3 regions of the Pseudarthrobacter sp. PvP090 genome follow, and region 1 is predicted to be linked to each of the others. Evidence: riboswitches for the same ligand, from Rfam matches in the RefSeq annotation. Region 1 holds a riboswitch; each other region holds the start of a gene.
The links. A riboswitch is a leader RNA that binds a small molecule or an ion and turns the genes downstream of it on or off. The one in region 1 is predicted to bind S-adenosylmethionine.
Positions count from the first base shown of each region.

Region 1 (6,228 bases):
ACGGGACGCGCTGCTGCGGCACGAACTGGAGACATCCCCGAAGGACCGCGCCGAGAACATCATGATTGTGGACCTGCTGCGCAACGATCTCAGCCACTTCGCCGTGCCCGGCACGGTATCCGTCAGCCGGCTCTGCGCGATCGAAAGCTACGCCACGGTCCACCAGATGGTGAGCACCATTGATGCCCGCCTCCGGCCCGGGATGCCGCGGGCCGAGGCCGTCGCGGCCTGCTTCCCGGCCGGCTCCATGACCGGCGCCCCCAAGGTCAGCACCATGGCCATCCTGGACCGGCTCGAGGGCGCCCCACGGGGCGTCTACTCCGGCGCGATCGGCTATTTCTCGCTCAACGGCGCGACCGATCTGGCGGTCGCGATCCGCACCCTCGTGCTCACGGAGCAGCCCGGCGGGGGAACCGGACTCAGCCTCGGCGTCGGCGGAGCGATCACCGCGGATTCCTCGCCGCAGGAGGAGTACGAGGAAATCCGGACCAAGGCCTTCGGGGTCCTCTCGGCGCTCGGCGCGGAGTTCCCGCCCGGCTGACGCCGTCGTCGGCCCTGACGCCGGCTACTGCAGCGTCGCCGTCAGCCGGGCGACGTTGTCCACGTATTTATCCCCCATCGGCCGCTTCATCCAGTCCTCGAGCGTCAGCTCGCGCGAAATGCCCCGGTAGGTGTCCTCCACGGCGCTGATCCGCTGCACGATGTCCTCGCCGAGGAGCATCACCGAGACCTCGAGGTTCAGCGAGAAGGAGCGCATGTCCATGTTGCTGGAGCCCAGCACGGCCACCTCGTTGTCGATGGTGAAGTGCTTGGCATGCAGCACGAACGGGGCCTTGTACAGGTAGATCCGCACGCCGGCCTCCAGCAGTGCCTCGTAGTAGGACTGCTGGGCGTGGTGCACCAGGAACTGGTCGCCCTTTTCCGAGACGAAGAGTTCGACGTCGACGCCGCGCTGCGCCGCCGTCGTCACCGCGTACAGCAGCGAATCGTCGGGGACGAAGTACGGGCTGCAGATCGAGATCTTGCGCTGCGCCGAGTAGATCAGCGTGTTGAAGAGCCGCAGGTTGTTTTCGGTGATGAAGCCGGGGCCGCTGGGCACCACCTGGGCCGTGACGTTCCCGGCGTGCAGTTCGGGCCGGTGCGCGAGCTGGCCCTCGAGGGATTCGTCGGTTTCGCTGAGCCAGTCGGTGGCGAAGACGACGTTGAGCGTGGTGACGATCGGCCCGCGCAGGCAGGCCATCAGCTCGACCCATTCGCGGCCGATCTTGCGGTGCCGCGGGTTGTTGTAGGAGGGCTCGATCAGGTTCTGCGACCCGGTGAAGGCGATTTCGCCGTCGATCACCATGATCTTGCGGTGGTTGCGCAGGTCCGGCCGGCGCCACTGCCCCTGCATCGGGTTCAGCGGCAGCATGGGACGCCAGCGGATCTTGCCGGCCTTGAGCCTGGCGATCAGCTTGCTGTAACCCTTGATGCGCAGGGTCCCCAGGTGGTCGAACAGGAGCCGGACTTCGACGCCGCGGTCGGCTGCCTCCTCCATCGCGGTCAGCAGCTCGTCGGTGACGTGGTCCGAGCTCAGGATGTAGAACTCGGCGTTGACGAATTCCTTGGCGTCCCGGACGGCGGCAGCCATCGCCTTGATCGAGTCGGGGTAGCCGGGCAGGAGCTCCACGCGGTTGCCGTCCACCATCGGCAGCGAGCCGAGCGTCTTGTTCAGTTCCGCTGCGGAGGACACCCATTCCGGGCCCTCATAGCGGCTTTCCAGCATCGCCAGCTCGGAGGTGCCGGCGCGTACCCGGGTGTTCACGGCGTCCTGCTGCGCCCGGCGCTTGCGGGAGAGCCGGAAGTTGCCGAAGAGCAGGAAGAGGACCAGACCCACGGCCGGGACGAAGAAGATGACCAGCAGCCACGCCATGGCCGTGGTGGGGCGGCGGTTTCCGGGGATGATGCCGAGGGCCAGCACCCGGATGGCCAGATCAACGACGGTGAGGATCATGATCACCCAGGACGGGAGAGTTTCCGCGAGAGAAAAAGGCCACAACACAGATGAACCCCTCAAGTTCCAGACCCGCGGAACAGTTCCGGAACGGGCAACCTTCAAATCCTATCCCGCAGCCCGCCGCACTAAGCTGAAGCCATGACTTCTCCTGCCGCCGCTCCCGCCCCCGTCCCGGTGCTGGTCTTCCTGGATCCTGCGTTCGACGGCGGCCGGCTGGCCGATGCCACCCGGCCGCAGCTGATGGCGACGGACCAGGGCGCCACCCGCGGCGACGGGGTCTTCGAGTCGCTGCTGGCCGTGGGCGGGCAGCCCCGCAAGCTCCAGGCGCACCTGGACCGGCTGGCCGGGTCCGCCCGGCTGCTGGAGCTGGACATCCCCGCGGAGGAAGCCTGGCGGCGGGCCATCGCGACGGCCATCGGCGAATACCGGCGCCAGCACGTCCCTGGCGCCGGGGCCGCCGGGGACGACGAACTCGTGGTCAAGCTCCTCGTGACCCGCGGCGTCGAGGGTGCGCCCGGGCCCACTTGCTGGGTCCAGGCCTCCGCCCCCGGACCGGCCGGGAGGCGCCAGCGCGACACCGGGATCGACGTCATCCTGCTGGACCGCGGCTACGACAGCGACATCGGGGAACGGGCACCTTGGCTGCTCATGGGCGCCAAGACACTGTCCTACGCCGTCAACATGGCCGCGCTGCGCTACGCGCATGCCCAGGGCGCGGACGACGTCATCTTCACCTCCGCGGACGGCCGGGTCCTGGAGGGTCCGACGTCGACCGTGCTGCTCGCGCACCTGGAGACCTCCGACGACGGCGCCGGCGGGGTCCGCACCGTCCGGCGGCTCATCACGCCCCAGCTCGACAGCGGGATCCTGCCCGGCACCTCGCAGGGCGCCCTGTTCACCGCGGCGAAGGCCGCCGGCTGGGAGCTGGGCTACGGCCCGCTGGAGCCCCGTGACCTGTACGACGCCGACGCCGTGTGGCTGATCTCCAGCATCCGGCTCCTGGCGCCCGTCAACCACATCGACGGCAAGGAAATCGGCACCCCGGAGCTGCGCCGGCAGCTCACCGCGGAGCTCAACGCGCTGTACGCCACGATCGAGTAGCCTCCCCGAAAGCAACGCGGAGCGTTACTTAACATGACGGCGGCGGCGGTGCGGGCCGGCGTCGCAGGTGTTACGTTTTTGGTGAGTAATGAGAACCGGCGCCAAGCCCTGACTGGCCGGTCGGCAACCCTCCCTTTCGCGGCGGGGTGCCTCAGGTGAATACTCGGCATATCGACCATTCGAGCTGCAAGCGTGAAAGAAGGAGATCCGTCGTGCCTGACGCGTCCGCCCCCGCTGTCCCCGAAACAGCGCCCGCCCCGTCCCCCGCATTACCCGGTGCCGCCGAAGAGAGACTGGCGTACCGCCTGTTCACTGGCCCCGATGACCGCGCCTTCTGCGAGCGCGTCTCGGCTGCCCTCGCCGAGGGCTACGTGCTGCACGGCAGCCCGTCCGCCGCGTTCAACGGCAGCAGCGTCATCGTGGCGCAGGCCGTCGTGCTGCCGGCGGCGATCGCCAGCGCCGATGCCGCCGTCGCCAATGCCGTGGACGACCTCGAGTTCGACGGCGAGGGCCACGCGTGAGCTACGCCGGGGACCTCAGCCCGCAGGAGGCCTGGGCCAAGCTGGAGGACGGCGCCATCCTGGTGGACGTCCGCACCGAGGGCGAATGGGCCCACATCGGCATCCCGGACACCGCGGCCGCAGGCAGCAAGCGGAACGATCCGCTCTTCATCCAGTGGAACCTGGCCGGCGGCATCCCCAATGCGCGGTTCATAGAACAGCTGAAGCTGCAGCTGAAACAGCCGGCCCCCGAAGAGCAAGGCACCGAACTGGTGTTCCTGTGCCGTTCGGGCGCCCGGTCCATCGCCGCCGCGATCGCAGCGACGGACGCCGGCTTCACCTCCTACAACGTCCTTGAGGGCTTCGAAGGCGAACCGGACCGCTACGGCGAACGCACCGTCAACGGCTGGAAGAACCGCGGCCTGCCCACCAACCCCGGAAAGCACTAAGTGACCTTCAATCCTGACGCCGCCGGCTGGAGCGCCGATACCCAGGCTGTCCGCGGCGGACTCGACCGCACCGGCTTCCAGGAAACGTCCGAACCGGTCTTCCTGAACTCGGGCTTCGTCTACGAATCCGCGGCCGCCGCGGAGCGCGCCTTCACCGGCGAGGACGAACGCTTCGTCTACTCCCGCTACGGCAACCCCTCGGTGGCCACCTTCCAGGAACGGCTGCGGCTGCTCGAAGGCACCGAGGCCTGCTTCGCCACCGCCTCGGGCATGTCCGCGGTCTTCACTGCCCTCGGCGCCCTGCTGGCCGCCGGCGACCGGGTGGTCGCGGCCCGTTCGCTGTTCGGTTCCTGCTTCGTGATCCTCAACGAGATCCTTCCCCGCTGGGGCGTCGAGACGGTTTTTGTGGACGGCCCGGACATGGAGCAGTGGCGGTCGGCGCTGTCGGAGCCGACGACGGCGGTCTTCTTCGAGTCGCCGTCGAACCCGATGCAGGAAATCGTGGACATCGCCGCCGTGAGCGAACTGGCGCACGCCGCCGGTGCGACGGTCGTCGTCGACAACGTCTTTGCCACCCCCCTGCTGCAGCGCTGCGGGGAGCTCGGCGCGGATGTGGTCGTGTATTCGGGGACCAAGCACATCGACGGCCAGGGCCGGGTGCTCGGCGGCGCGATCCTGGGCACCAAGGACTTCATCGAGGGCCCGGTCAAGCAGCTCATGCGCCACACCGGCCCGGCGCTGTCCGCCTTCAACGCGTGGGTGCTGACCAAGGGGCTGGAGACCATGGCCCTGCGGGTGAACCACTCCTCCGCCTCCGCGCTGCGGCTGGCCGCATGGCTTGAAGAGCAGCCCGCGGTCAGCTGGGTCAAGTACCCGCTGCTGCCGTCCCACCCGCAGTACGAACTGGCTGCCCGGCAGATGAAGGCCGGCGGCACCGTGCTGACCTTCGAGCTCTCCCCGTCCGCCGGGCGTTCGGCGAAAGAGGCAGCGTTCGCGCTGCTGGATGCGCTGCGGATCATCGACATCTCCAACAACCTGGGCGATTCGAAGTCGCTCATCACCCACCCCGCGACCACCACGCACCGCGCCATGGGGCCCGAGGGCCGGGCAGCGATCGGGCTCAGTGACGGCGTGGTGCGCCTCTCCGTGGGCCTCGAGGACCTTGAGGACCTGACCCGCGACCTTGGCCAGGCGCTGAAGCAGGTCTAGTGCTTTTCGCGGTAGGGGTCAGCCGCGGCGGACCCGGCCCAGGGATTCGTCCTGGTCCGCCGGGTCCCCGGCGGAGGTTCCCTGCATCGTCACTTCCACGGCACGTTCGACGACGGCGGCCAGCCCGCCTGAGTGGAACGGTTCCCTCTGCAGCTGCGAACCGGTGCCTTGGGCCAGGATCCGGCCGACGCCCGCCCGCACCAGGTCCAGTTCGCCCTGCTCCGCCAGCACGGGGGCCACGAAGTCCACCAGTGCGTGGACCACGTCCGCGGCCGGGGCAGGGGTGAAGGTTCCGAAGTCCAGCAGCTGGCCACGGAGCCCGCAGTTGCTGGCCTGCCAGGCGGCCATCCGCAGCAGCAGTGTCGGCACCGGGGCGGGGTCGACGCCGTCGTTCCATTCCCGGGACGCCGACTCAACGAGCGCGCGCACCAGCACGGCGATCAGGGCCGCGTCCTCGGCCCGAAGGCAGACATCAGCAACCCGGATCTCCACGGTCGGATGATTCCGGCACAGCCGGGCGTCGAAGTAGACCATTCCCTCGTCCATCAGGACGTTGCTTTCCACCAGCCGGGTCACCAGCCGCCGGTAGACCGGCAGGCTGCCGAAGATCATCGTGGGACCCGACCCCGGCCAGCGGTTCCAAGCCTGGGTGCGGTAGCTTTCAAACCCTGTCTCCGCGCCGTTCCAGTAGGGGGAGTTCGCGCTGAGCGCGATCAGCACGGCGAGTTTGTCGCGGATCCGGTCCATGACGGCCACGCCTTCCTCCGGAGACTCCACGAAGGTATGGACGTGCAGGCCGCAGGTCAGCTGGTTCCGGACCGTGAGCCCGAAGCGTTGCTGCATGGTCAGATAGCGCTGGTTCGGCGTCAGGTGGGTGGCGGAGCCGTGCGGCGAGGTGGCGAGGGCGGCGACGCGGCCGCCGTGCACCCGGGCGGCGCGGTCCGCGCGGTCCCGGCCCTGATTGAGCTGCCGG
Region 1 is NZ_JBEPPO010000003.1:59,170-65,397, reverse strand. Features, by position in the region: gene pabB (aminodeoxychorismate synthase component I) at 1-541, shown strand, start outside; gene cls (cardiolipin synthase) at 566-1,993, opposite strand; gene ABIC21_RS04010 (aminodeoxychorismate lyase) at 2,135-3,097, shown strand; SAM riboswitch class IV at 3,182-3,296, shown strand; gene ABIC21_RS04005 (DUF1737 domain-containing protein) at 3,391-3,618, shown strand; gene ABIC21_RS04000 (rhodanese-like domain-containing protein) at 3,615-4,046, shown strand; gene ABIC21_RS03995 (O-succinylhomoserine sulfhydrylase) at 4,047-5,255, shown strand; gene ABIC21_RS03990 (glutamate--cysteine ligase 2) at 5,274-6,228, opposite strand, start outside.

Region 2 (6,228 bases), on a different contig from region 1:
GCCGGTCCGCCAGCACGGCGCCTTCCGCGGTCGAGGCCAGGTTGATGAAGAGCATGAGGTTGTTGCAGATCTTGGCGGCCTGCCCGGTGGTGGCGCCGCCGGTGGGAATGATGTTCGCCGCCATCGGCTTGATGTACTCCGTGGCCTCGGCCACGGCACCGTCCTCGCCGCCGATCATGAAGGTCAGAGTGGCGGCCTTCGCGCCGCTCATCCCGCCGGAGACCGGGGCGTCGACGAAGCGGAAGCCGGCGGCAGCAGCGGCGTCGTGCAGGGCCTGGGCGGAGGCGATGTCGATGGTGGAGGAATCCACCAGCAGCGTGCGCGTGTCCGCGTGGGCCAGGACGCCGTCCTCGCCGAGGTAGACAGCGCGGGCGTGCTCGCCCTTGGGGAGCATTGAGAAGACGACGTCGGCGCCGTCTACCGCTTCGGCGATGCTTCCGGCGGGCTTGACGCCCCCGGCGACGGCGGCGGCGAGGGCCTCGGCGTTGAGGTCGAACCCGCGGACGTCGTGGCCGGCCTTGGCCAGGTTCACCGACATGGACCCGCCCATGTTCCCCAGTCCGATCCAAGCGATTACTGCCATGGCATAAGCTCCTTTGCTTTGTGCGGTGCGCGTGATCCGGCCAGCCGCCGGATGTTCCGTGTCCAGCATCACACCCTGTTACAGTGCAATCAAGGGAAAAAACTACAGATGGTATGTGCATGGATGCACATACGTGAAACCAGAGGAGTTCTTGTGGACCTGCGGCGGCTTCCGAGTCCGGATGACCTGCTGATCCTGCTGACCGTGGCCCGGCTGGGCCGGTTCAATGCGGTGGCGGAGACCCTCGGCACGACGCACACCACCATCTCCCGCCGGATCCTGGCGCTCGACAAGCAGCTGGGCGGGCGCACCCTGGAGCGGAGCCCGCACGGCTGGGAGCTGACGGACCTGGGCCAGGAGGCGGTGGCGGCCGCCGAGGCGATCGAGGGCACCCTCGGTGCGCTCACGAACCGGATCGCGCAGTCCGAGGACGTGCTCTCCGGACTGGTCCGGATCAGCACCCCCGACGGCTTCGGCGCCGAATTCGTCGCCCCGGCGCTGGTCCGCCTGCAGCAGGGCCATCCGCTGCTCAACGTCGAGATGCTCAGCGCCACCCGCAAGGTCAGCCAGAACCGGTCCGGGGTGGATCTGGAGGTGGTGGTGGGCAACCTGGACGTCAGCAACGCGCAGACCATCTTCCTGTCCAACTACTTCCTCCGGCTGTACGCCAGCCCGCAGTACGCCCGCGACCACGGCCTGCCGGTGACGCTCGACGACGTCCGGCAGCACGGCTTTGTCTCGTATGTGGAGTCGGCGCTGCAGGTGGCCGAACTTGGCCACCGCTCCACGCAGCTTCCCGTACCTCGCTCCAGTTTCCAGGCCACCAGCATCTTCGCGCAGCTGGAGGCTGTCCGGCGGGGCGCCGGGATCGGCCTGCTGCCCAACTTCCTGGCGGTCGGCGACCCCGATTTCCTGCCGGTGCTGCCGGACGACTTCCAGCGGCAGCTGCCGATCTGGGCGGTGGCACGCGCGGAATCGCTGCGCTCGGCCCCCGTGCAGGCCGTCCTCGCAGCGGTCCGGACCGAGATCGCCGACCGCCAGGAGGTCCTGGCAGGCTGAGCTGTCCTGGCAGGCTGAGCCGTCCTGGCAGGCTGAGAAGCCCTGGCCTGCTGGGCCGCGCCAACAGCAAACAGCCCGGCCCCCGCACTGCGGGGACCGGGCTGTTGCTGGTTCTCATAACTTCTATGCGGTTACTTTTTGCCTGCTACTTTTTGCTTGCAGCCAAGAGGTCCGCGGTGCCCTGGGCATCGGCGGCGTCGACGTCGTGCAGGGAGACGCCGCGGGTCTCCTTGAGGAAGAACACCGCCACCATCGTGACCACACAGGCGCCGAGCAGGTAGATGGCCACCGGGACGGAGGACTTGAACTGGCTCAGCAGGGCGACGGCGATGATCGGGGCCATCGAACCGGCCACGATCGAGGTGACCTGGTAGCCCAGCGAGACGCCGGAGTAGCGCATCCGGGTGGGGAACATTTCGGCCATGATGGCCGGCTGGCCGGCATACATGAGCGAGTGGAACAGCAGACCGATGGTGATCGCCGCGAGGATGATGAGGTCGTTCTTGGTGTCCATCATCGGGAAGGCGAAGAAGCCCCACGTGCCGCCCAGGATGGCGCCGGCCATGTAGACCGGTTTGCGGCCGAAGTGGTCGGACATGCGGCCGACCATCGGAATCACGGCGAAGTGGATGAAGTGCGCCACCAGCAGCAGCAGCAGGATGCGGGAGGTGTCCGTCTGGACAATCACCTTCAGGTACGTGATCGAGAACGTGACCACGAGGTAGTAGAGGATGTTCTCCGCGAACCGCAGGCCCATCGCGGTGAAAACGCCGCGGGGGTAGCGGCGGAACACTTCGCCGACGCCGTAGCCCTTCTTCTCAACGGTGACTTCCTTCTGGGCCTCCAGGAAGATGGGGGCGTCAGTGACCTTGGTCCGAATGTAGTAGCCCACCAGTACGATCACGGCGGAGAGCCAGAAGGCCACGCGCCAGCCCCAGCTGAGGAAGTCGGCGGAGGACAGCGTGGCGGACAGGGTGAACAGCACACCGGTGGCGAGCAGATTGCCCAGCGGAACGGCTGACTGAGGCCACGCGGACCAGAAACCGCGGGACTTGCTCGGGCTGTGCTCGGCCACGAGGAGGACGGCGCCGCCCCATTCGCCGCCTACGGCGAAGCCCTGGGCGAAGCGCAGGAAGACCAGGAGGGCCGGAGCCCAGTAGCCGATCTGCTGGAACGTGGGCAGGCAGCCCATCAGGAAGGTGGAGACACCGACCAGGATGATGCTGAGCTGGAGCAGCTGCTTGCGGCCGAACTTGTCGCCGAAGTGGCCAAAGACGATGCCGCCGATCGGGCGGGCGACGAAACCAACGGCGTAGGTGAGGAAGGCTGCGATGATGCCGTCCAGTTCCGTGCCGGAGTTGGGGAAGAAGGTCTTGCCGAAGACCAGGGTGGCGGCCGAGGCGTAGAGGAAGAACTCATACCATTCGACAACGGTGCCGGCCATGGAGGCCGTAACTACCTTCTTCAAACCGGACGACTTGACGTCTTCCTCTTCCGGGCGCCTGGCGGCGGCGTTTTGTGTACTCATTTCGACTCCTTCGGTGTCTCCGTCGACACCCTATGGACCTCTGGGCAATGGACGCGGCGTGATTTGTGACACGCGGCATCATTCTCAACGAGTATGGGTGCTCGCGCCCGTGGCCTCAACGGCCATTAGTGCAGAGCGCATCTGCAAAATTGCACAGTTGGGCCCTATTCCCCAGTGCTTCCGTCCACGGATTCGCGCAGGAGGTCGGCACGGCCTACCGGCTCACGTGCCGCAGAGGAAGCACGGCCCGGACGCCATTCTGCTGGACCGGCGCCGGCACAGCAGAAGACGACCCGGGGTGGACTAGCCGAAGAAGTACCGCCGGAGCTGGCTGTTGAGCTGGCCGATCTCGGTCAGGAAGCCGTCGTGCCCGATCGGCGCTTCGATGGTGTGCACCGCAACGTCGCCAGGCAGGGCAGCGGCGAGCGCGTGGGACTGGGCCGGGAAGTACAGCCGGTCCGAGTCGACGGCCGCCACCAGGAACTCCGCCGTGGCCGGAGCCAGGGCCTCGGCGAGGGCGCCGCGGCCCCGGCTGATGTCATGGCTCATGAGCGCCTCGGTGATGGCGATGTAACTGTTCGCGTCGAAGCGGCGGACGAGTTTGTTGCCCTGGTGGTCGAGGTAGCTCTCCACCTGGTAGCGGCCGCGCCCGGCGAGGGATCCGGCTTCCAGCGGTGCTTCGGAGTCCTGGGCGTTCCGGCCGAAGCGTCCGTCCAGCTCCGCGGCCGAGCGGTACGTGATGTGCGCGATCCGCCGGGCCAGGGCCAGGCCTGCCTCCGGTTCCGGGCCTCCGTAGTAGTCCCCGCCGTTGAAGTTGGGGTCCTGCCGGATCGCGAGGGTTTGCGCCTGGGCGAAAGCGATCTGTTCGGCGGTGCTGCTGGTGCCGACCGAAATCACGGCGCAGCGCCGGACCCGGTCCGGGTAGCTGACGGCCCATTCCAGGGCGCGCGCCCCGCCGAGGGAACCGCCGAGCACGGCGTACCAGCTCCGGATGCCCAGGGCATCGGCGAGCCTGGCTTCGGCCTCGGTCGTGTCGCGCAGCGTGACGAGGGGGAATCGTGAGCCCCAGGGCTTTCCGTCGGGTGCCGGCGTCGAGGGTCCTGTGGAGCCGTAGCAGCCGCCGAGGATGTTGATGGAGACGACGAAGTACGTGTCTGTGTCCACCGGGGCGCCGGGGCCGGCGAGCTGCTCCCACCACCCCGGTTCCTCGCTGGCGCCGCGTGTGACGTGGGTGTCCCCCGTCAGCGCGTGCTCGATCAGCACGGCATTGGAGCGGTCCGCGTTGAGGGTTCCCCAGGTCTCGTAGCCGAGGATGACGTCCGGCAGCCGGGCCCCGGATTCGAGCTCGAGGTCGCCGATCCGGAGGTACCGGACGGTTCCGTCAGGAACGCCGCCGTCGGGGACGCCGCCGTCCGGGACGCCGCCGTCGGGGACAGAGCCTGGCGCCGTGTCCCCCGGGGCCGGGGCATGGGAGCGGGAGGTCGTGCTTACAGGTTCACCCTGGCGGGTGACGGCAATTGTCATCTGAGGACCTAACTTCGCGCTTGCCCGCCGTCAGCTGACCGGCAGGCCAGGTCTTCACCCGGGGCACCCCGCCGCAAAAGGAGGGTTGCCGGCCAGCAAGCCGGGGCTGTCGCTGGCACTCATGACCTTCACTGAGTCTACGAAATGGGGCGGCCCGGTGGCGAAGATTGTGACGAACTTATGACTCGCCGCGTCTTCCCGGCGCTGATCCGGTGCCCGGCGCCCGGGCCACAGGGCCGGGACGCCGGGCGCGGGCGGCGCTCAGGCGGTTTTGGCCGCGCGGAATCCGGCGTCGAGGTCGGCGAGGATGTCGTCGATGTGTTCCAGGCCCACGGAGAGCCGGACGAGGCCGGGGTGCACGCCGGCGACGGTCTGCTGTTCCGGGGACAGCTGGCTGTGGGTGGTCGACGCCGGGTGGATGACCAGCGAGCGCACGTCGCCGATGTTGGCCACGTGCGAGTGCAGTTCGAGGGCGTCGACGAAGCGCTTGCCCGCCTCCGCTCCCCCGGCAATGTTGAAGGCGACGACGGCGCCGGTCCCCTTCGGGCCGTACTTGCGTCCGCGTTCGTACCAGGGGCTGGACGGCAGCCCCGCGTAGGCGACCGATTCGACGTCGTCCCTGGCCTCCAGCCATTCCGCCACCCTGGTGGCGTTGGCGACGTGCCGCTCCACGCGCAGGCTGAGGGTCTCGAGGCCCTGGGCGATGAGGAAGGCGTTGAACGGGGAGACCGCCGAGCCGAGGTCGCGCAGCAACTGGACGCGCGCCTTGAGGATGTAGGAGAGGTTGGCGCCGAGGGCACCGTCCTTGCCGAGGTCCCGGGCGTAGACCAGGCCGTTGTAGGTGGGGTCCGGGGTGTTGAAGCCGGGGAAGCGCTCCGGGTCCTTGCCGAAGTCGAAGTTGCCGGAATCCACGATCACGCCCGCGATCGCGGTCCCGTGGCCGCCGAGGTACTTGGTGGCGGAATGCACCACAATGTCCGCTCCCCATTCGATCGGCCGGATGAGGTACGGCGTGGAGAGCGTGTTGTCCACGATCAGCGGGACCCCCGCCTCGTGCGCCACCCGCGAGATGCCCTCGATGTCCAGTACGTCCTGGCGCGGGTTGGAGACCACTTCGCCGAAGAACAGCTTGGTGTTGGGCTGCACGGCGTCGCGCCACTGCGCCAGGTTGTCCGGGTCCTGCACGAAGGTCACGGAAATGCCGAACTTTTTCAGGGTGTGCGCCAGCAGGTTGTAGGTGCCGCCGTAGAGGCTGGGGCTGGCCACCACATGGTCGCCGGCCTCGGCGACGTTCAGGATCGCAAAGGTCTCCGCGGCCTGCCCGGAGCTCAGCAGCAGGGCCGCGAGTCCTCCTTCCAGGCTGGCCACCCGCTGTTCCACGGCGTCCTGGGTGGGGTTGCCGATCCGGGTGTAGATGGGGGCGAGTTCGGCGAGGGCGAAGCGGTTGGCGGCGCTTTCCGCGCTGGGGAAGACGAACGACGTCGTCTGGTAGATCGGCAGCGACCGGGCGCCGGTGGCGCTGTCCGGCTCCTGG
Region 2 is NZ_JBEPPO010000013.1:106,387-112,614, forward strand. Features, by position in the region: gene mmsB (3-hydroxyisobutyrate dehydrogenase) at 1-583, opposite strand, end outside; gene ABIC21_RS15785 (LysR family transcriptional regulator) at 743-1,642, shown strand; gene ABIC21_RS15790 (MFS transporter) at 1,788-3,170, opposite strand; gene metX (homoserine O-acetyltransferase MetX) at 3,474-4,694, opposite strand; SAM riboswitch class IV at 4,706-4,821, opposite strand; gene ABIC21_RS15800 (bifunctional o-acetylhomoserine/o-acetylserine sulfhydrylase) at 4,956-6,228, opposite strand, start outside.
Region 2: linked by a shared signal. The riboswitch ahead of metX (homoserine O-acetyltransferase MetX) and the one ahead of ABIC21_RS04005 (DUF1737 domain-containing protein) in region 1 are both predicted to bind S-adenosylmethionine.

Region 3 (6,228 bases), on a different contig from region 1:
GGCGTTTTGTCAGGCATGTGGGCGCTCCCTAGCAGCAGGGGGCCGGGATGGCCCCGTGTTATTAAGTTACGCCTCGGGCACCGCAACGTCCACGATGCCGACGAAGCGGCTGCCCACGCCCTCATACTCGCTGCGGACCAGCCCGGCGGCGACGCTCGGGACCTCGTACGGAGCATGGTGGGCGCAGCAGACGTAGGTGAATTCCGGCCACCACTTCTTCGGCCGGGCCGCCTCGGAGAACCCACAGACCGCGCAGGTCAGCTGGACCCAGATGGGGCGCTTGCCGGTGCGGTTTGCCTTGGACTGCACGAGCCAGGCGGGCGGGTTGTCCAGGAGGTCGCCGAGCTCGGCGTCGCTCAGCCGGGGCGGGATGCCGTGACGGTGGGCCATTTCCAGCGGAATGTCGAGGATCTGGGCTGCTTCACGTCGGGTAACCATCCTTCAACGATACGGGATGGGACGGTCCCCGGATCGCCGTCAGGGTCCCGGCGTAAGGCTCGTCACAGCCCCGTCAGGGCCAGTCCGAGCGCTGCCGCCGCCAGGCCGGCGAGCAGGTTCGCGGCAAGGTTGACGGCGGCGGCGCGGTAGCGCGTCTCGCTCACCAGCCGCACCGTGGCCGTGGTCCAGGAACTGAAGGTGGTGAGGCCGCCGGCGAGCCCGGTGGAGAGGCCGGCCTGCCACTCGGCCCCGAGTCCCAGCTGGCCCGTGATCCCCAAGGCGGCGCCGATGATGAAGGAGCCGGTCACGTTGACGGTGAGCGTCGCCCAGGGCCAGTGCGGATAGCGCCCCGGGTGGTGCGCAAACCAGGAGTCGACGGCGAAGCGCAGCAGGGCACCGGCCACGCCGAAGACTCCCACCAGCACGGCGGTGATCATGCCGCCCCGCCGCTCAGGTCGGCCAGGGCCTTGCCGGTTTTCCAGCCGGCGGCCGCAGCGCCGAGGCCCAGGACCAGCGACAGGCCCAGGTAGGCCAGCCAGCCGGCATGGAAGCCGGCACGGAACTGCTGGTCGATGACGAACACCACGGCAGAGAAGGTGGTGAAGGAACCCAGCAGTCCGGGGCCGAGCCCGGCCCGCAGCCAGAAGGCGGTTCTCGGCCGCGCAATCCAGACCGTGGTGAGGGCCGCGAGGACAAAGCTGCCGACGACGTTGATCACCAGGGTGGTCCAGGGGATCGTGCCCGCTGTCTCGGGGAACACCAGGCCGGCACCGTAGCGCAGTTCCGTACCGATCAGTCCGCCGGCGGCGACGGCCGCCCACGCACGCCAGCCGCTAGTTGTGCTCAAGGCTGCAGCCCGGATGGCCGGACTCGCTGTGGACCCAAAGGGCGGAGGCGACTTCCTCGGCGAGGTCGAACTCGTGCCCGGCCGCGCCGGATCCGATGCGCACCACCAGAGCGCCGCCGAACGGCTTGCGGCCCAGGACCTCGACTTCGGCGTCCAGGTCGATCTCCTCGGCCGAAAGGTAGCGCAGCAACTCGGGGTTCTCGTCGCTGATCCGCGTGATCCGGCCCGTGTGCCCGTCGTCGAGCTCGCTCATCCGGTGGGCCGCGGGCACCTGTACGGTGCCGTCCGCCGCCGGAATCGGATCGCCGTGCGGGTCCCGAACCGGGTCCCCAAGCTTGGCTGCCATCCGTTCGATGAAGGTGTCGGAGACGGCGTGTTCCAGGAGCTCGGCCTCGTCGTGGACCTCGTCCCAGCGGTAGCCGAGCTCCCGGACCAGGAAAGTTTCGATCAGCCGGTGCCGCCGGACCATGGACAACGCGAGCCGGACGCCGTCGGCCGTCAGCGTGATGGCGCTGTACGGCTGGTGGTCCACGAGGCCCTGGTCCTTGAGCTTGCGGACCATTTCGGAGACCGAGGAGTTGGCCACGCCGAGTCGCTGGGCAAGCTGGGTGGACGTGATGGGCTTGTCCTGCCACTCCGTAAAGGAGTAGATGACCTTGACGTAGTCCTCGATCGAGGAGGAGGGCAGACTGGTCTTCACGGTTTCCAGCCTACCGTCAGGCGGCGCCGGAGACCGTCACGCCCGGACGGCCCGCCAGCTTTGCGTCAGGTAGGGGAGCGGGAGGACCTCGCCGGGGTGGTGGCCAAGGTGCTGGTGCAGGTACCAGTCGAGGTTGCCCAGGACCTTGGCCCGGGTCGCCCCGCTGGCCGCCAGGTAGTAGCTGCGGGACTTGGTCAGCTCGAGGATGTCTGCGGTGCGCACCGGATCCTCCCAGCGGGTGAGGTGGCTCTCCAGCCGCGTGAATTCCGGGCCCAGGGGCGGCCTGAAATCCGGTTTGTGGACATCGCCGGCATGCATGATGCGCGAGAGACGGTGCACCCAGGGCACGGACGTATCCAGCTGGTTCCAGACCAGCCCCAGCACACCGTGGGGGCGGAGGATCCGTGCGATCTCTGTGCTGGCCAGGAGCGGATCGCACCAGTGCCAGGCCTGGGCCACGGATACGAGGTCGAACGCCCCGGCGGGCAGCCCGGTGTGCTCGGCGGTGCCCTCCACGGCGGTGACTCCCGGGAGCGTCCGGCGCAGCTGTTCCAGCATGTCGGCGGAAGGGTCCACCGCGACCGTGTGCAGGCCTCGCCCGGCCAGCAGTGCCGTGAACTTCCCGGTTCCGGCGCCGAGGTCCGCGGCGTCCTTCGCGCCCGGGGCGACCAGCCAGTCGGCGGAATCGGCGGGGTACCCGGGGCGGACGCGTTCGTAGTGTTCCCCGCCGTCCTGGAAGCTCTGCCCCAGCTCCTGGCGGCGTTCTTCATGCAATTTGGGTCCGCCGCGTGCCACGTGCGATCTCCTTCGGCAGGTCCGGGTTGGGTACCTTTCGAATTTACCGCACGCGGCAGCGCCGGTGATTCCTAACCGCGGGCCCGCCGGGGTTGTCAGTCCTGGGTGCAGGGGGCCGCACCGGCGGTGCCGGGTGTGTTGGGGGCCCAGTGCGGGTAGGTGCGCGTGTCGTTGGACGGCACCCAGCGTCCGGCGTCCACGACGTAGTCCCAGCCGAGGCCGGTCCGGCGCAGCTCCTGGAGGGCCGCGAGCAGCCGCTGGGCGTCTTCCAGCCGGGAACCCAGGCCGAAACTGGCGCGCAGTGAGCCGGAGGGCAGCCCAAGACGCCGCAGCAGGGGGTGCGCGCAGAAGCGGCCGTCCCGCAGCCCGATGCCGTGTTCGGCCGACAGGTAGGCCGCCACGAGGCCCGCGTCGTAGCCTTCCAGCGAGAAGTTGACGACGCCGATCGTGCCGGTACCCGTGCCGTTGCCGGGCCCGGTCCCGGTCCCGGAGTCACCGGTCCCGGAGTCGAAGGAAGCACTGTCCGAGAAGATCTGGTGGACGCTCACGCCGTCGATCCGGGCGAGGCCCTCGACGAGGAAGGACCGGATCGCGTTTTCGTGCGCGTGCCACTGCTCCACGTCCAGGTCGGCGATCACCTGGGTGGCCCGGGCCAGGGTGGCGGCGCCAAGGACGTTGGGGGAGCCGCCTTCATGCCGGGCGGGGCCGGTGGTCCAGCTGACACCGTCAATCCGGGCGTCCTGCACGGCTCCGCCGCCGGCCAGGTGCGGTGTGCCGGCGTCGAGCCAGTCGGGACGGCCGATCAGTACCCCGGCGCCGAACGGTGCGTAGAGCTTGTGTCCGGAGAAGGCGAGGTAGTCGACGCCGTCCGCGGCGATGTCGATCCGCCGGTGCGGTGCCAGCTGCGCGGCGTCGACGACGATCCTGGCGCCGTGGTCGTGCGCCAGGGCGGCCAGGGCCCGGATCGGCAGGATCTCTCCGGTGACGTTGGAGGCCCCGGTCACGGCGAGCAGGCTGACGCCGCCGTGGGCGAGCTCCGTGCGAAGCAGTTCCAGGGTGGCTGCCAGGGTGGGGGCGGCGATGACGCTGCGGTGCGGGACGCGCTGCCAGGGCAGCAGGTTGGCATGGTGCTCGATGTCGAGGTACAGCACCTCGCCGGTGTGCACGCCGTCGACGGCGGGCAGGCAGCCGGCCAGCAGGTTCAGGGAATCGGTGGTGTTCCGGGTGAATATCACCGCATCGTCCGGCCGGCCGCCCACGAACTCCCGGACAATGGTGCGGGCGTTCTCGTAGACCGAGGTGCTGATCTGCGAGGCGTAGCCGGCACCGCGGTGGACGCTGGCGTAGAACGGCAGGATTTCGTTGAGGTAGGCCGAGACGACGGACAGGGCCGGGGCCGAGGCGCCGTAGTCCAGATTGGCGTAGCGGACGTGGCCGCCCTGGATGAGCGGTGCCTGGATCTCGGCGCCGGTTACGGCGGCCAGCGGCCGGCGGGCCACGGCGAACCGCGCGTCGGGACGGGCCTGGCCCGTACTGGGCTGGACATCGGCGGTGGCGGGAATGGTGGCAGTCGTCATGGGACCTCGCTCGAAAAGGACCCCACGCACCGGGGATCCGCGCTTGCCGGGTCCGTTCCGGACCGGCCAGGTCGTCACCCGGGGCACCCCACCGCGAATGGAGGGTTGCCGGCCAGCAAACCGGGGTTTCGCGCTGGCACTCGTGACCTGCTTCGAGCGTAGGTCATGCCTGCCGCCGCAGAAAAGACGCGGCGGGAATGTGAAGCGCTTTGTTACGGAACGTCCCTAGAGCAGGTCGTCCAGGCCCGGGTTGAGGCGCTTGAGGACCTCCGAGTGCAGAATGGAGTTCGTGGCCAGGGCGTTGCCGCCGAACGGGCCGTCTTCGCCTTCGAGGGAGGTGAAGCGTCCCCCGGCCTCCGTGACAATCGGGACCAGCGCCGCCATGTCGTAGAGGTTCAGTTCGGGCTCGCAAGCGATATCGACGGCGCCTTCGGCCACGAGGCAGTAGGACCAGAAGTCCCCGTACGCGCGGGTGCGCCAGACCTCCTCGGTGAGGCCGAGGAACTCGTCGAGGTTGCCGCGCTGTTTCCAGCCGCCCAGGCTGGAATAGGAGAGGGAGGCGTCCGAGAGCTCGGAGATGTTGGAGACCTTCAGCCGGGTGGCGGCGGCAAGCGAACGGCCCGTGTACGCTCCGGCGCCCTTGGCGGCCCACCAGCGCTTGCCCAGCGCCGGGGCGCTGACGACGCCGACAACCGGCTCGCCCTCGTCGACGAGGGCGATCAGCGTGGCCCAGACGGGGACGCCGCGGACGAAGTTCTTGGTCCCGTCGATCGGGTCGATGATCCAGCGGCGGGAGCCGTGGCCGGAGCTGCCGAACTCCTCGCCGAGGACAGCGTCGCGGGGACGGGAGCGGGACAGCTGGCCGCGGATGGCCTCCTCGGCAGACTTGTCGGCGTCGGTCACCGGCGTCAGGTCCGGCTTCGTCTCAATCCGAAGGTCGAGCGCCTTGAAGCGGCTCATGGTCTGGGAATCTACGGAATCTGCCAGTACATGGGCAAGGCGCAGGTCATCGTTGTAGCTCGAAGCGGGTTGACTCATGGTTCCAAACTACCGCCAAAGCGGGCGGCGGGGCGGGAGGCCACGTGGCTGCGCCGCAGGATGCGGGCAGGCGCGCGGCCGCTGCCGGCCGAACCGGCGGACTGGCCGACTAGGAGACGGTGCCCAGTTCCTTGACGTCCTGGGCTTCCATCCGCGGGTCGGTCCCCAACAGGCGGCGGAGTGAGGCGAGCCGGGCGGGGCCGGATTCGCCGGCGTGGCCGGCGGCCACCCAGGCGTCAACCCCACAGTTGACGGCGCTGGAATCGTGTTTGCAGCCCCGCTCGCAGTCGTCGGTGCCGGGCTCGAGGTCGGGGAAGGACCGCAGGATCCGGTCGGGGTCCACATGGGCCAGGCCGAAGGAGCGGATGCCGGGGGTGTCGATGATCCAGCTGCCCGGCGGCGCATCGTTGACCTTGAGGGCCAGCGCGGAGGAGGACGTGTGGCGGCCGCGCCCGGTCACGGCGTTGACGCCGCCGGTGGCGCGTTCGGCGCCGGTCAGGGCGTTGACCATGGTGGATTTTCCGACGCCGGAGTGGCCCAGCATAACGGTGACCTTACCGTCGAGGTGGGCGCGCAGCTGGGAGACGGCGCCTTTGTCCAGCCGCGCCGAAAGCCCGTCGTCCGAGCGGGCATCGATGCCGGAGGCGGCGGAGTCCGCCGTCTTGGAGATGATCACCGGGAAGGCAAGGTGCTGGTAGTTGGAGAGGAGTTCCGCGGGATCCTTGACGTCCGCCTTGGTGACGAGCAGCAGCGGCTCGATGCCGGCATCGTAGGCGGCCACTAGGGCGCGGTCGATGAACCCGGTCCGGGGCTCGGGATTGGCGGCCGCCACC
Region 3 is NZ_JBEPPO010000006.1:275,974-282,201, reverse strand. Features, by position in the region: gene ABIC21_RS09460 (hypothetical protein) at 1-17, opposite strand, end outside; gene ABIC21_RS09455 (hypothetical protein) at 67-438, opposite strand; gene ABIC21_RS09450 (fluoride efflux transporter FluC) at 501-875, opposite strand; gene ABIC21_RS09445 (fluoride efflux transporter FluC) at 872-1,285, opposite strand; gene ABIC21_RS09440 (metal-dependent transcriptional regulator) at 1,272-1,985, opposite strand; gene ABIC21_RS09435 (class I SAM-dependent methyltransferase) at 2,022-2,780, opposite strand; gene ABIC21_RS09430 (aminotransferase class V-fold PLP-dependent enzyme) at 2,876-4,357, opposite strand; SAM riboswitch class IV at 4,392-4,505, opposite strand; gene hisN (histidinol-phosphatase) at 4,583-5,395, opposite strand; gene rsgA (ribosome small subunit-dependent GTPase A) at 5,505-6,228, opposite strand, start outside.
Region 3: linked by a shared signal. The riboswitch ahead of ABIC21_RS09430 (aminotransferase class V-fold PLP-dependent enzyme) and the one ahead of ABIC21_RS04005 (DUF1737 domain-containing protein) in region 1 are both predicted to bind S-adenosylmethionine.